Regions from separate parts of the Nocardiopsis sp. iso_186 genome, predicted to be linked through region 2. Evidence: riboswitches for the same ligand, from Rfam matches in the RefSeq annotation. Region 2 holds a riboswitch; the other holds the start of a gene.
What was found. A riboswitch is a leader RNA that binds a small molecule or an ion and turns the genes downstream of it on or off. The one in region 2 is predicted to bind cobalamin.

Region 1 (7,864 bases), 1.8 Mb from region 2:
CCGCTGGGCGGGGCTGTACTTCTCCGGGGTCGGTACGCCGCACAGTCCCAGCGCGAAGGTCCGTGGTCCCGGGGCGGACTCCTTCACCACCGTGCGGGCCGAGGAGGTCGGCACGGTCCGTTTCCCGGGCTTTGCGGCCTACCAGGCGTTCGCCGACGTCACCGAGCTGGTGCGCGGTCACGGTGGCGGTGAGTGGTGGGTCGGCGACGTTCCCACCCGAACCGGCTATGCCGCCTACGCGGGATGGAGTCTCGTAGTGGTCGTGGAGGACCCGTCGGCCACCGTCAATCAGGCGATGGTGCTGGACGGCACGTCACTGGTGTTCCAGGGAGAGACGATGGAGTTCCCGCTCAGCGGCCTCCTGCCGGCCGGTGCGCAGGCCGACATCGACGTGGTGGCCTTCGAAGGGGACGCGGGCATCGCCGGTGACCAGGTTCTGCTCAACGGTGCAGCGCTGACACCGCAGGGCGGAGACCGCGATCCGGCGAACGCTTTCGCGAGTTCCTCGACCGGTGCGGTCGGGCCACCGCTGACCTTCGGCACCGACGTCGTCAGATTCTCGGCGCCGTTGCCGCGGTCACCGGTCCTGCGCCTGGTCTCCCGGGGCGACGCCTACCTGGCTGGCGCCGTGGCGGTGACCGCGGCCATCCGGCCCTAGACCCCGTGCGTCCGACTGCCGAGCGCTCCGCAGCCGTTATGGGGGAGGTCGCCTTCGGCTGTCTTGTCCGTGGCCCCAGGGCGTGTCGGTCCGATCCGGAGAAGTCGTCGTGTCGGAGGCGAAATACCGTTGGTGCATCAGATCCGCGTCCACGGATAATCGTCAGGTTCCGGACCGCTTGTACGCGACCCGCCTCCGACCAGGGAAAGACGTTCCTCGGTCCCGAAGGGACGTGTGCGTTCGGACACCGCCCGTAGCCGCACCTCGGGAGAAGGCGAGGAAGAATTTCTTACAATCCCGCACCACTAGGGTATTTCGGCTCTGGTTCGTTCCTCTTTCTTTACCTAGCTCACAGGAGCTAAGTGTGCTGGGTCGCACACAAAACGGCACAGACTTGGCTAGGCTGTGGCCCGGCCTGACTTTGGCCGAATGCCGACTGACAGGACGAACCCCGGGCACGGGCCCAAGCCCCCGGGGACCAGACCGAGGAAGGGGCGGTGTCGCGTGGATCGCTGCGCTCTGTTCGTTGACGCCGGCTACCTCCTGGCCGACGGTGCGATGGCTGTACATGGGACGCGCAACCGCGATTCCGTGTCATGGGACTACGCGGGACTCGTCCAATTGCTCGACGAGGTCGCCCGCGACCGCACGGGACTGCCGCTGCTGCGTTGCTACTGGTATGAGGCGGCCGCCGACGGCCGCCGCTCCCAGGAGCAGGACGGCATCGCTGACATCCCCGGCGTGAAGTTCCGCGCAGCCCGTATCCGCCCCGGTCGCAGGGAGGGTGTCGAGACCTACGTCCAGCGCGACATGCTCGCGCTGGCACGCAGCGGAAACCTGTGCGATGCCGTGCTCATCAGCGGCGACGAGGACATGGCCCCCATCGTGGCCGAGATCCAGGAGTTGGGCGTGCGGGTCACCGTCGTCAACATCTCGGTCGAGGGCAACTGGACCATCTCCCGTGCGTTGCGCCGCGAGTGCGACGACCTCATCGAGATCGGTGCGGGGCACCTGCGTCCGCACGTCAACCTGGTTGCCGGCGCCGGAGGCCCCGCCGACGACACCGTGCCGGCCGCGCACACCGGACCGCTGGCCAACGGGAGATCGCGCCCCAGTGTGGGGCAGGTCACCCGGCAGCCGGTCACCGCGCACGCGGGCGCCTCCCGGGTCGAGCCGGCCGCAAACGCCCAGCTCGATGTCATGTTCGCCCAGACCGGTGCGCAGCAGGCTGCCACCGGGGGCACCGCCATGGATCAGTTGCGCGCCATGCGCCAGACCATCGCCCAGCAGCGCGCCACCGGTGACCACCTCGCCCCTCAGGGCACCTCCGGCATCGAGCCGCGCACCGGCCCGGTGGACGTGTCCGGCTATCAGACCGGCGGCGTTCCGCCCCAGTCGCAGACCGGCGGGCACCCCAGCCTCGCGGCACGCCCGCCGACCGGGGAGCACCCCGGACTCGCTGCGCGCTCCGGCACGGGGCCGCAGCCCAGCATGTCCCCCAGGCAGTCCACCGGCCCGCAGCAGGGCATGCGCGGCGGCCAGCCGGGTGGCTACCAGCCCTCGCAGGGGGGCTATCCCGTGCCTGGGCAGGCCGGTCAGCACCAGTCCAGCGGGCACCGCGAACCCATGATGGGCGGCGGATACGACCGCGAGGCCCCACCGCCTACGCGGGGTGGGCCACCGGACCCCCGGTTCGGTTCCGGAAACGGTGAGAATCCCGGTTACGGGGGTAACACCGGACCAAACCCTACTTTTGGGGCCAGTACGGGAACTGATCCCGGATACCGGAATACGCACGGAGCCTCCGGAGGCTTCGAGCCGGTTACTGGCCCCCGCCGCCGAGCCGAGCGGATCCAGCACGGGCCCTACACCAACCCCACGCCCAGGGTCGGCTACACCCCGCAAGACCCCTCGGCCACCCGGACCGTCAACGAGGCCGTGGCCCTGGCGGCAAAAGAGGGCAGCGACTTCGCCGAGTCCATCGCGCGTGACGCCCCCATCCTCTGGTTGGAGGCGGTCCTGGCGCGCAAACCACGGATGCCCTCCGACCTGGAGGCACGACTGCTCCAGGGGTCTGCGCTCCCCATCGACTTCCTGTTGCGCGACGAGGTTCGACACGCCCTGCGCCAGGGCTTCTGGGATGCTTTGGAGCGTTCCCGCGCGTGAGTGACTGGGGCCTGGGCGCCGGCAAGGATCGAGGGAGGACCGCGATGACCCGCGTGACGACTGCCGACCTCGATCGGCTGGAGTTCCGCGCCGTGCAGTCCGGCGACCACATAGCGGTGGCCAGAGAACTGCTCGACCTCGCCAACCAGGTCGAGGCCGACAGCGAAATCTGCCGTGCCGAGTTATTCGTGCGCGCCGGAGAGCAGTGGGAGATGGCACAGGAGCCCGAACGCGCGGCTGCTGCCTACCAGCGCGCCATCGACGACGGCGGGCCCACCATCATCGGCGCCAGGGCGCTGCTGTGCGGGGCACTGTTGGAGCTCGACCTGATCGATGACGCCTACGCCCAACTGGAGCGCCTCAGCGCCTCGGGCGCGCGCAACCTGCCCACCTACATCCACATCGCCGAGACCCTGCTCGCCCACGACGACCTCGAGGGCGCGCACGAGTGGGCGACCCTGGGGGTGCGGCGGTTCCGCCACCAGGACGTCTCGCCCTACGTCCACGACCTGCTCATGGAACTGCTGCGCATCAGGTTTCGCATCCGCATGGATCTGGGGCTGCGCGAGGACGAGTTCGACCGGATGCTCGACGAGTAATCCCCGACGGCCGACCCCGTGCCGCCGGAGGCCCCGCCCGTCGAGGGAGGCGGCCGTGCAGGCGTCCGTCCATGCTCAGCCGGCCGGCACCGGCTTCGAGAGCTTCGTCCACCGACGCCTTGGTCGGCGCGGTCCGGACGAGACCCTGCTGAGTCGTCTCGCCTCCGGGTCGCGGCGTTGCGCAGGACACGCCAGGCGAGAAAGTTCGGAATTTTCGGCATCGGTGCTGCTCAGCGTGCATCGAGCAGCATCCTGCCCAGTGCGCAGGCTCCCGGGAGGCTGGTGCCCCGATAGTCTGCATCGGCCTGCTCGGTGAGGTGCCGGTCGCTGTTGACGGCCACCGTGGTGCCGAAATGCCGAAACAGCGGGACGTCGCTCATCGAGTCGCCGTGGGCCACGCATCGCTCAAGGGCGATCCCCTCGCGCAACCGGACCTCCTCGGCGAGCCGGACCTTGTCAGCGGGTGTGAGGATGCTCTCCGCGACCACCGGGGCGGTGAACGGCGGTGCGGGGAAAGCGGAGGCCCTGACCGCGTCGAAGCCGTGGCCGAGAAGAAGCGTGGCGGAGAAGTCGGGGGACACCTCGGCGATCCCCGTCAGGAAGGGGCTCCGGGCGTATGCCTGTCGCACCTGCGCCATGGTCAGCCCTCGCCACAAGGCGGGCGGCCGGGTGGCGAATCCGGGCGGACCGAGGGCTCCCGAAACGAACAGGCGTTCCAACTCGGTAAGCTCCGCTACGGTCCGGTTCACCCGGGAGGTCTCCAGGCTCGCCGTGGATCCGCGCAGCAGAGTGCCGTCCATGTCGAAGATGTGCGGGCAGGTCACCGGACCCAATTCGGCACTGCAACGCGACACGCCGTGCGACATACAGCCGAAACACACTATGTGGTGCTGACTTGGTGAAGAGCCCACTAGATGTTGAGGGAAATGGGGTCCCGGTTGTTGTAGGGTTTCCCTCGTTGGTGGTTCACCAGGAGGAGTGAGTTCCTGGTGGGGCAAGAGGGAACTCGGTGTGATTCCGGGACTGTCCCACAACGGTGAGTGGGAACCAGGGCCGTCATCGGAGCTCCGGGTTCGGGGAGAACCCCGGAAGCGGCGGCCGACAGGCCGGAGTGCTTGCGCGCTCGGTGCCCGCGAGTCCGAATACCTGCCACCAGTGCGCCTAAACCAACGCACAGAACGGGGCTCCGAGGGAAAGCCGCCGCGCATCAGGGGAGAGGTCCGTGGCCGAGGTCGCGCCCCCTGGTCGTACGCGCCCCGACTCTCGAAACCCCAACCGGTTGTCGTCTACCTGGTTGGAGCCACCATGACCCTCGACACGGACATCGCGCCCGCATCGCACTCGCCCGCCACCGACCCCATGGAGCGGATCCGGGTCGTCGTCGGAGAGGCGTGTGCCGGTCTGCGCGGTGTCACCGCCGAGACGGTCATCAACGAGACGCGACGCAACCTCTATCCGGGAATCAGCGCGGCCGAGACCGAGCTCGCCCTGGTCATGGCGGCCCGCACCTACGTGGAGACCGACCCCGACTACTCCTACGTGAGTTCGCGCCTGCTGCTGGACAAGCTGCGCCGCGAGGCCCTGACCTTCCTCGACGGCGAGTTCGCCGAGGCCACCCAGGCCGGGATGGCCGAACGCTACGCCGACTACCTCAAGGCGTACGTGCGCCGTGGCATCGAGCTGGAGCAGCTCACTCCTGAGCTCGCCTCGTTCGACCTGGACCGACTCGGCGCGGCCCTGCACCCCGAGCGTGACCTCGACTTCACGTTCCTGGGTATGCAGACGCTCTACGACCGGTACTTCCTGCACAACGACGGCACCCGCTACGAGCTCCCGCAGGCGTTCTTCATGCGCGTGGCCATGGGCCTGTCGCTCAAGGAGGACGACCGCGAGGCCCGTGCCATCGAGTTCTACGAGCTGCTGTCCTCGTTCGACTTCATGTGCTCCACGCCGACCCTGTTCAACTCCGGGACCACGCGCGCCCAGCTGTCGTCCTGCTTCCTCACCACGGTGGGCGACGACCTCCAGCAGATCTTCCACGGCATCAGCAACAACGCCCTGCTGTCCAAGTACTCCGGCGGCCTGGGCAACGACTGGACGCCCGTGCGCGGTATGGGCGCCCACATCAAGGGCACCAACGGCCAGAGCCAGGGCGTCGTGCCGTTCCTCAAGATCGCCAACGACACCGCCGTCGCGGTCAACCAGGGCGGAAAGCGCAAGGGCGCGGTCTGCGCCTACCTGGAGACCTGGCACATCGACGTCGAAGAGTTCCTCGACCTGCGCAAGAACACCGGTGACGAGCGGCGCCGTACGCACGACATGAACACCGCCAACTGGGTGCCCGACCTGTTCATGCAGCGGGTCGAGATGGACGCCCAGTGGACGCTGTTCTCCCCCAACGAGGTCCCCGACCTGCACGACCTCTACGGCGAGGAGTTCGCGCGCCGTTACGCCGCCTACGAGCGCGCCGCCGACCGCGGCGAGATCAAGGTGTTTCGCCGGGTGCGTGCGGTCAACCTGTGGCGCCGCATGCTGACCATGGTGTTCGAGACCGGCCACCCGTGGATCACCTTCAAGGACCCGTGCAACCTGCGCTCCCCGCAGCAGCACACCGGTGTGGTGCACTCCTCCAACCTGTGCACCGAGATCACCCTGAACACCAGCGCCGACGAGGTCGCGGTGTGCAACCTGGGCTCGGTGAACCTGGCCAACCACGTCGGCCCCAACGGGCTGGACGCCGAGCGGCTGCGCCGGACCGTGCACACCGCGGTGCGCATGCTCGACAACGTGATCGACGTGAACTTCTACACGATCCCCGAGGCCGAGCGCGCCAACATGCGTCACCGCCCGGTCGGCCTGGGCCTGATGGGTTTCCAGGACGCGCTCTTCGAGCTGCGGCTGCCGATGTCCTCCGACGCGGCCGTGGAGTTCGCCGACGAGAGCATGGAGCTCATCAGCTACCACGCCATCTCGGCCTCCGTGGAGCTCGCGGCGGAGCGCGGCTCCTACGCTTCCTTCGACGGATCGCTGTGGAGCAAGGGCGTCCTGCCCATCGACTCGCTCCGTCTGCTCGACGACGCGCGCCGCGGCGACCTTGAGGTGGACACCACCCAGCGCCTCGACTGGGACGCCCTGCGCGAGCGGGTGCGCACCGTCGGGATGCGCAACTCCAACGTGATGGCCATCGCGCCGACCGCGACCATCGCCAACATCACCGGCGTCGGCCAGTCGATCGAGCCGATCTACCGCAACCTCTACGTGAAGTCGAACATGTCTGGCGACTTCACCGTGGTCAACCCCTACCTGATCCGCGACCTCAAGGACCGTGGACTGTGGGACGACGACATGGTCTCGGCGCTGAAGCTCTACGACGGCAGCCTCGGTGCGATCGACCGTGTCCCGGCCGACCTCAAGGAGCTCTACGCCACGGCTTTCGAGATCGACCCGTCCTGGCTGGTGGACGCCGGCTCGCGGCGGCAGAAGTGGATCGACCAGGCCCAGTCGTTGAACCTTTACATGGCTGCTCCGAGCGGTCGCAAGCTCGACGAGCTGTACCGTCGTGCCTGGCGCAAGGGCCTCAAGACCACGTACTACCTCCGTTCGCAGAGCGCCACGCACGTGGAGAAGAGCACGCTGAAGGGGACCGACGGCAAGCTCAACGCCGTCTCCGCCTCCTCGGCCCCGGCCGCCCCGGCGCCCGCCCCGGTTCCGGCTCCCGCGGCGGGAACCGCCTCGGTGCCCGACATCGACCCCGACGCCGGTTCGTTCTGCTCCATCGACGACCCCGAGTGCGAAGCCTGCCAGTAGTACCGGCCCCCGGTGCCGGGGCCTCGACGACCGATCGCCGGGGGCGGTGCGCGCGTACGGTGCGCACCGCCCCCCGGCTTTGAACAGACGCGGAAGAGAGCCGATTATGACCACCACCTCAGACGCCACCGGGCTCGGGGAGATCCAGTCCGGCGCGGGCCGGGTCAACGTCGCCGACAAGGCGATGATCAACTCGCGCGCCGACGTCAACCAGCTGCTGCCGCTGAAGTACCGCTGGGCCTGGGAGAAGTACCTTTCCGGGTGCAACAACCACTGGATGCCCACCGAGGTGGCCATGCAGGCCGACATCGCGCTGTGGAAGTCCGCCGACGGCCTCACCGCCGACGAGCGGCTGATGCTCAAGCGCAATCTCGGTTTCTTCGCCACGGCCGAGTCGCTGGTCGCCAACAACATCGTGCTCGCGGTGTACCGCCACCTCACGAACCCCGAGTGCCGCCAGTACCTGCTGCGTCAGGCGTTCGAGGAGGCCGTGCACACGCACACCTTCCAGTACATCTGCGAGAGCCTCGGCCTGGACGAGGGCGAGCTGTTCAACATGTACCGCGAGGTCCCTTCGATCACCGAGAAGGACGCGTGGGCGCTCAAGTACACCCAGAACCTGGAGAACCCCGAC
Region 2 (7,864 bases):
TCGGATGCACCGGACCGGGATTTCCCCGATCGCGCAACGGACCCTCCGAGCCTGCGACAACTCCTCGCGGAAGGGGGCCAGTTGCGATCCGGCAACGATCCGGTTGCGGCGGTCATGTCCTTTTTCGAAGGGTTGATCCCCCAAAATCCGCCCCCGGGAAAGCCGATTGAGTACCTATAGTCCCTATCGCGACCATGAGTCGCAATTTACGCGTGAAGTACCAAATGACGCATTAAGCAATCTTTCGCCGCAAGATGACTGTCGATACGTGACCTCGGCTGGATAGGATCGCAGCCCTCGCGCTCTGTGCTGTGCGGCTACCGCACGGCCCCGACCTCGGTCGGGGTCCGGTCCGGAGCGCAGGGGCCTGCCTTGGCCGCACGCCGCGCCCGCGCGACGACGCGGTCGGTCTCTTTGGGTTCGCGCCACCCGACAACGACGGCCCTGCAAAGGCAGGATCACCAAATGGAACCGTGTACGCGTCCACGCGCGTCCGAGGTCTGATCACAACGCAGCTGGCGCGAGGGGAGTCATGAGCGATAACGGACCTTACACACAGCCACCGCAGTACCCCGGTGGCGAGGGCAACTCGGGCGGACAGCCCGGTCCCTACGGCGGTGCATACGGACAGGGTGGCCAGGCTCCTGGCCAGCCGGACCCCAATGCCGGCCAGGGCAACTACCCCAGCGGCCCCTACCAGGCTCCCTACGGTGACCAGGGAACCGGTGGACAGCAGCCCTACCAGGGGCAGCAACCCCCTGGCGGTTACGGGTCCGGCCCCTACCCCGGCCAGGGCGGGCCGCAGTTCCAGCAGCCCCACGACCAGCAGCAGATGTTCCACCAGGGCGGCCAGCCTCCCTATGGGCCCGGCGGAATCGGGTACCCCCCGCCCCAGCCGCCGCCCGGGCCGCGCAAGAGCAACGTCGGCCTGTGGGTCGTGCTCGCCGGCGGCCTGGTGATCGTGCTGCTGATCGTCGCCGTGGTCGTGGTTCTGTTCACCGGGAACAACAACTCCGAGACCCCGCCCGTGGCTCAGGAGAGCAGCGAGGCCGCGGCACCCAGCGATCCCGCTGAGCCCGAGCAGGGGTCCGGGGGCACCACCACCGCCCAGGGCGAGCCGCCCTTCTCCGTTCCCGAGGACCCCTGCGCGGGGATCCCCGAGAGCACGCTGGCCGACCTCGGCGTGGACGGGGGAGGAACCAAGAACATCAGCGACTACTCCTCCTCGTGCAGTTGGAGCACGGTCGTGAACGACAACTACGGCACGCTGCGCGTCGAGTACAAGGTTCCCTACAGCGCATCGGACTCGGTCGAGAGCGCAACGAGCGACTACGAGTACAACTACGAGTACGCCACCGACGAGGACGGCTCCGTCTTCGACACCAAGGTCCTGGAGAACAAGGACCTGGGCCTCGGTGACCAGTCGGCGATGATCTTCGCCGAAGAGGAGATCATCGGTGTCGGGAACCGCACGACGGTGCTGATCCGCCAGGACAACATGAACATCAAGGCGGAGTGGAGTGTCAGCGGCAGCTTCAGCGGCGACTCCGACGACGCCCCCCAGAGCTTCTCCGATGTCGAGAGTGTCATGACCGGAATCGCCGAGGACTCCCTGGCCCTGTTCTAACAAGGCCCGGATGGTTGACAGTTGACATGGGGCGCGCGGACCGGTGTTGCCGGCCCGCGCGCCCTTGTCGTATCGCGCGGAAGCGTTGTCAACCGCGCACGACAGAGGCCATACTCCCCCTGGGTCGCCCGACCCTCCCGCTTGCGCCAGGAAAGGACCACCCTTTTGATCACCGTCGTGGGCGAAGCACTGATCGACCTCATCAGTTCCGAGAGCGGCACGTACCGTTCGGCCCCCGGAGGCGCGCCCGCCAACACCGCTGTGGCCCTGGCCCGGCTGGGCGTGGAATCCTCCCTGCTGGCCAGGATCGGCTCCGACCGGTTCGGTCGGCAACTGCGCGCCTATGTGGCCTCGCGCGGGGTGAGCACCCGCGACATGGTGGCCGCCGAACAACCGAGCACGCTGGCCATCGCCAACCTCGACGACTACGGACACGCGAGCTACGACTTCTACGTCAAGGGCACGGCCGACTGGCAATGGACCCTCGACGAACTCCCCGACCAGGTGGCCGACGACGTCGTCGCGCTGCATGTGGGATCACTGGCCATGACGATGGCGCCCGGCGCGGCCGTCCTGGAGGAATGGACGGCACGGCAGCGGGGCCGGACAGTGGTCAGCTATGACCCCAACATCCGTCCCGCACTTGCGGGGGAACCTGCGCAGGCACGCGAGCGGGTGGCACGTCAGGCCGCGCTTGCCGACATCATGAAGGTCAGCGACGAGGACGTGCACTGGCTGCTGGAGCGTGAACCCGGCCCCGGCTCCGAGGCCCTTCTCCTGGAGGCCGCAGCCGGCTGGCTGGCCGAAGGGCCCGTCCTGGTGGCGATCACCTGCGGAGGCGAACGGACCATGCTGGTCCGCCGCGGTCACGAGGACGATCCCCTCTTCGTGGTTCCGGCTCCGGTGGAGGTCGTGGACACAGTGGGAGCCGGCGACGCGTTCTGCGCGGGTCTGCTGGACGCGCTGGGCCAGGCCGGTGCCCTGGGCGGAGGCGGCCGCGAGCGGCTGACGGCGCTCCCGGCTTCCACCCTGGTCACGTGCGTGGAGCACGCCCACCTGGTCGCCGCGCGCACGTGCGCGCGAGTGGGTTCGGACCCCGGCGAACTGGACCTGGAACCGCTGAAGTTCTGATCCTTCGAGCCGTACTCCCGAGACGGCGGCCGCGATGCCCTGGACGTTCTACGCCCGCCCGGCAAGAGCACCCAGGACATCGCGGGTCGAACGAGGCCGCACGGGGGCACGGCGCGACCTCAGCAGGTGGACGGCCCCGACCGCCCCGCGCTCCGACGCACGGGACACGGTCGGGGCCCCGGTCCTACTCCCCCTGGGCGATGTCGGCGCGGACCCGGTGGGCCGCCTCGACCATGTTGCGCAGTGCGGCCTCGGTCTCGACGTAACCGCGCGTCTTCAAACCGCAGTCGGGGTTCACCCACAGCTTCGCCGGCTCCACAGCGCGCAGGGCCGCGCGCAAGGAAGCCTCGATCTCGTCGGCGGAGGGCACCCGCGGCGAGTGGATGTCGTAGACACCCGGACCGATCCCCCGGCGGTAGCCGATGGAGTCGAGGTCGTCCACGAGTTCCATGTGCGACCGGGCCGCTTCGACGCTGGTGACGTCGGCGTCGAGCTCGTCGATGGCCGCGACGATCTGGCCGAACTCCGAGTAGCACATGTGCGAGTGGATCTGGGTGGTGTCCGCGACGCCCGAGGAGGCGAGCCGGAAGGAACCGATCGCCCAGTCGAAGTAGGCCTTGCGGTCCGCCTCGCGCAGGGGCAGCAGCTCGCGCAGGGCGGCCTCGTCCACCTGGATGTGCCGGATGCCGGCCTTCTCCAGGTCGGCGATCTCGTCGCGCAGGGCAAGCGCCACCTGGCGGGCGGTGTCGGCCAGCGGCTGGTTGACACGCACGAACGACCACGCCAGCATGGTGACCGGGCCGGTGAGCATCCCCTTGACCGGCTTGTCGGTGCGGGACTGGGCGTAGGTGATCCACTCGACGGTCATCGGCTCGGGCCGCGACACGTCGCCGAAGAGGATCGGCGGACGAACGTAGCGCGACCCGTAGGACTGCACCCACCCCTGTTTGGTGGCGGCGTAGCCCTCCAGCTGCTCGGCGAAGTACTGGACCATGTCGTTGCGCTCGGGCTCTCCGTGCACGAGCACGTCCAGGCCGATGTCCTCCTGCAACGCGATGACCCGGTCGATCTCCGCACGCATGCGGGTCTCGTACTCCGCCTGGTCCAGGCGCCCGGCGCGGTAGCCCGCGCGGGCGGCGCGCACGTCGGCGGTCTGGGGGAAAGAGCCGATCGTGGTGGTGGGCAGCAGCTGCGCACCCGTGGCGCCCTGACGGGCCTTGAGACGCTGGTCGTAGTCGGTGCGCGAGGGGTCGGCACCCAAGGCGTCGAGACGGGCGCGCACCCGCTGGTTGACGAAGGCCGCGGGGATCTTGACCGCGTCGGCGGCGCGGGCGCGCTCCAGCTCCGCGCTCACCGACTCCCCGCCGTCGGTGAGGGCGCGACCCAGCAGAACCACCTCTGCGGCCTTCTGCTTGGCGAAGGCCAGACGGGCGCGCAGCTCGGGGTCGAGTTCGGTCTCCAGGTCGAGGTCGATGGGCACGTGAAGGAGCGAGCAGCTCGTGCTGACGACGACCTCGGAAGCCAAACCGAGGACCGAGGTGAGGGTGGCCAGGGCCGCACCGATGTCGGTACGCCAGACGTTTCGGCCGTCCACGACACCGGCGTACAGGATCTTGTCGCCCAGGCCGGCAACGGCGCTGAGGGTGCCAAGGGTGCGCTGGGCGGTGAAGTCCAGGCCCACGGCCTCGATCGGGGTGCGCTTGAGCGCTTCCAGGGACTCGGGGTCGGGCGCCTCGAAATAGGTCTGTACCAACAGCTTGGGGCGCGGGGAGAGCGCGCCGAGCCGCTGGTAGACGCGCTCCAGTTCGGCGAGAACGCTCGAACCCGCGTCGGTGGCCAGGATCGGCTCGTCGAACTGGACCCACTCGGTTCCTGCTGCCGCGAGTTCGCCGAGAAGTTCGGCGTAGCCCTCGACGAGCTCGTCGAGCAGCTCCAGGCGGTCCCAGCCCTCAGGCGCGTCGGAGGCGTTCTTGGCGAGCATGAGGTAGGTCAGCGGACCGACGAGGACCGGCCGCGTCTCGATGCCCAGCCCACGGGCCTGGGTGTACTCGGAGAGCGGCTTGCGCCCGACCAGTCGCGGCCGGGTCGTGGGCGAGAGCTCGGGGACCAGGTAGTGGTAGTTGGTGTCGAACCACTTGGTCATCTCCATGGCCTGGGCGTCACTGCGCCCACGGGCCATGGCGAAGTAGGTCTCCAGCTCGCTGTCGCGGTCGTCACGCCCGGCCGCGATCCCGGCGAAGCGCGGCGGGACGAGGCCGAACAGGACCGTGGTGTCGAGGATCTGGTCGTAGAAGGAGAAGGTGTTGGAGGGGATCTGGTTGACCCCGGCCTCCTTCAGGGCCTCCCAGGCGGAGCGGCGCAGCTTGGCTCCCACGGCGTCCAGCTCGGCGGCGGTGGAGTCGCCGGCCCAGTAGGACTCGCTGGCGCGCTTGAGCTCGCGTTTGGCGCCGATACGGGGGTACCCCAGAACAGTGGTGGTCATCGGCTCTCACCGGCCACGAGGACGGGCTTGGGGGTGGGGGCGGCGGTGTTCATCGTCAGCTTTCTCTCCCTCGTCGAATGCCTTGGGCCGAGGCACGCGAAGGAGACCACCCGGACACGCGGGCACGGCAAGGACCGCCCCGTCGTCGCCCGGTTCTCCCTCGGAACCGCGGACCACCGCCGGCGCGTGGCGCGCCTACGGGCGACTGGCAGGTCTTCGGACTCGCGGGCACGGCGCGACAGGCTCGTCGCGCCCCCTACCGGCCGTCGCTTCCCAGACGCCGGATGGCGCCCAGTGCTGATGACGGCGTTCGTTCCCACTCACCGCTGCGGGGCAGTCCCGGACTCGCACCGGGTTCCCTCTTGCGACACGTCCGACCCCAGGTCGAACGTGAACCGATCGCAAGTGGGAGTATAGGACCTGGGTGTATGCCGCTTCGTTATCGGCCTGCGGTCGGTGGGCGGACGCATCTGCACAGAGTGACCACATGTGGTCGGCTTATCCGAGCGCGATGCACGGACATCCGCTGGGGCGATTCCCCCGCCAACCCCCCTTGCCCTGGTCGTTTACTCGAAAAATACCGACTGCTGCAATTGGCATTACCCGATTGGGCGCCGTGGTGTCCGAGGCGCGGACCTAGCCTCGATGGGAGAGTCCGGCCCTCCGTCGTCAGATAAGCCAGAAAAATCAGAACCAAACCTGCTTCGGGCGGCGACATATAGACCGCCCCCAGTCTTTACGAGTCGGAAAGACAGTCCTCTCCGTGAAAAACCCAGCTGATTCCGCACCAACGACCACTGGCAGCGACGCTCCGGGCGGCGCCGGGCTTCGGGCTTTCGCTGTCGCCGTCGCGACCGCCCTGGTTCTAGGAGCCTGCTCTCCGGGAAGCGATGCGGATTCCGGCTCGGATGAGACCGAAGACACCCGCGAGCAGGCCAGTGGGGAACCGGACCAGCTGACCGTGGTCAACCGGGCACTCGTCGTCGGCTTGGGCGAGGAGTCCGATTCCGGCGACGAGGGCGGCGTTCGGTCCGACGTGTCCCATCCCACGATCGACGGCGCCGAGCCGCTGAACGAACGTCTGGCCGAACTCACCGCCCAGGAGTTGGCCGACTTCAAGGCCGCCAACCCCGGTGCGAAGGCTTTCGGGCTTTCCTGGGAGCTGACCGCCGCCGGCGACGACGTCGTGGGAGTCCGCTTCACCAGGGACGAGGAGGATTCCGACGGGCCGCGGACCGGGTACGCCACCTACTGGTACGACGCAGCCACGAAACACCCGGCCTACTCGACCGAACTACTGGCCGGGCAGGAGCAGTTGGTGGAGTTGAACGGCATCGTGAAGGAACATCTGTCGGCCAACGACAAGGTGGACGTCTCCGCCATCCACCCGATCCTGCGGCTCTATGACTCGATGGGCTTCAACCCTGCCGGCGACCTGGTAGTCGAGTTCGACGCGGGGGAAGTCGCATCGGTCTCGGAGGGACGGGTGCACACAGTGGTGAAACGGGACGAGGCCGCTCCTCTGCTGTCCGACTTCGGCACCAGAGCCAGAGACACCTCCACCCGGGTGACACCCGATTTCGCCGTCAACCCCTCCCCCGCCGCGGAGCCCTCCACGGAGCCCTCCGCGGCGGCAGCCGCGGAACCGGTCGCGATCCCCGGAGTGTTCTCCCAACTCGAACCGCCGGTGGACTGCTCGACGGCGGAGGCCAAGTGCGTCGCGTTGACTTTTGACGACGGCCCTGGTGATCGGACCGAGGAACTACTGGACGTCCTCGCAGAGTACGACGCCAAGGCGACCTTCTTCCTCACCGGCGGCCCGGTCCGCGAGCACCCGACGACGGTGCGCCGGGAGTACGCCGAAGGCCACGAACTGGCCAACCACACGGTGAACCACCCCGACCTCCGCAAGGTGTCGGACAAGCGGTTGGCAGAGGAACTCAGCACGGTGAACGCTCTGGTCCGCCGCGAGACGGGCTACACCATGGACCTGATGCGCCCGCCCTACGGGGCGACCAACGACAAGGTCGCCGAGGCCGCCGAAGAGCACGGCCTGGCCGAGATCATCTGGAGCCTGGACACCAACGACTGGAAGGACCGCAACGCCGGGGTGGTCACCAGCCGCACGATCAAGGGGGTGAAGCCGGGCTCGATCGTGCTGATGCACGACATTCACTCCACCACCATCGACTCGGTGGAGAAAACCCTGAAGAAGTTGACCGAGCGTGGCTACACCATGGTCACCGTGGGGCAACTCCTGGGCGAGACCGAGCCTGGTCAGTCCTATTTCGACGGTTATCCGGCCGCCGAGAGCCCGTCCCCTTCCCCCGAGGCGTAAGTCGGCGCGGACCAGGGCCGCCGTGTGTGCACGGCGGCCCTTTCACGCGCGTAAGGTGGGACGTCGCGGTTCCTGGGAGCGGGCGCCAATCAGCACTTTCTGGGCTGGTGGAAACCGGTACCCGCCCATGCGTTCTCCCAACCACCGGCCCGCGACCTGTAACGGCCCGATTGATCACCTTTTTCCCGGGAACCGTCAGGTAGAAGCCGGCGCCCAACCTTTATGAACAATCAACTCCGGCTTCGGGGAAACCAACCCTTGGGAAGGGACGGGCAGATGTCCATTG

Region 1: another riboswitch for cobalamin. It lies ahead of AC0VYP_RS00830 (ribonucleoside-diphosphate reductase subunit alpha); the one in region 2 lies ahead of metE (5-methyltetrahydropteroyltriglutamate--homocysteine S-methyltransferase).

What each region holds. Positions count from the first base shown of each region.
Region 1 is NZ_CM149670.1:180,474-188,337, forward strand. Features, by position in the region: gene AC0VYP_RS00810 (sigma-70 family RNA polymerase sigma factor) at 1-658, shown strand, start outside; gene AC0VYP_RS00815 (NYN domain-containing protein) at 1,163-2,824, shown strand; gene AC0VYP_RS00820 (hypothetical protein) at 2,869-3,423, shown strand; gene AC0VYP_RS00825 (HAD family hydrolase) at 3,654-4,247, opposite strand; cobalamin riboswitch at 4,369-4,591, shown strand; gene AC0VYP_RS00830 (ribonucleoside-diphosphate reductase subunit alpha) at 4,729-7,230, shown strand; gene AC0VYP_RS00835 (ribonucleotide-diphosphate reductase subunit beta) at 7,337-7,864, shown strand, end outside.
Region 2 is NZ_CM149670.1:3,939,823-3,947,686, forward strand. Features, by position in the region: gene AC0VYP_RS17315 (hypothetical protein) at 533-1,627, shown strand; gene AC0VYP_RS17320 (carbohydrate kinase family protein) at 1,793-2,758, shown strand; gene metE (5-methyltetrahydropteroyltriglutamate--homocysteine S-methyltransferase) at 2,943-5,240, opposite strand; cobalamin riboswitch at 5,431-5,655, opposite strand; gene AC0VYP_RS17330 (polysaccharide deacetylase family protein) at 6,004-7,578, shown strand; gene AC0VYP_RS17335 (DUF6461 domain-containing protein) at 7,855-7,864, shown strand, end outside.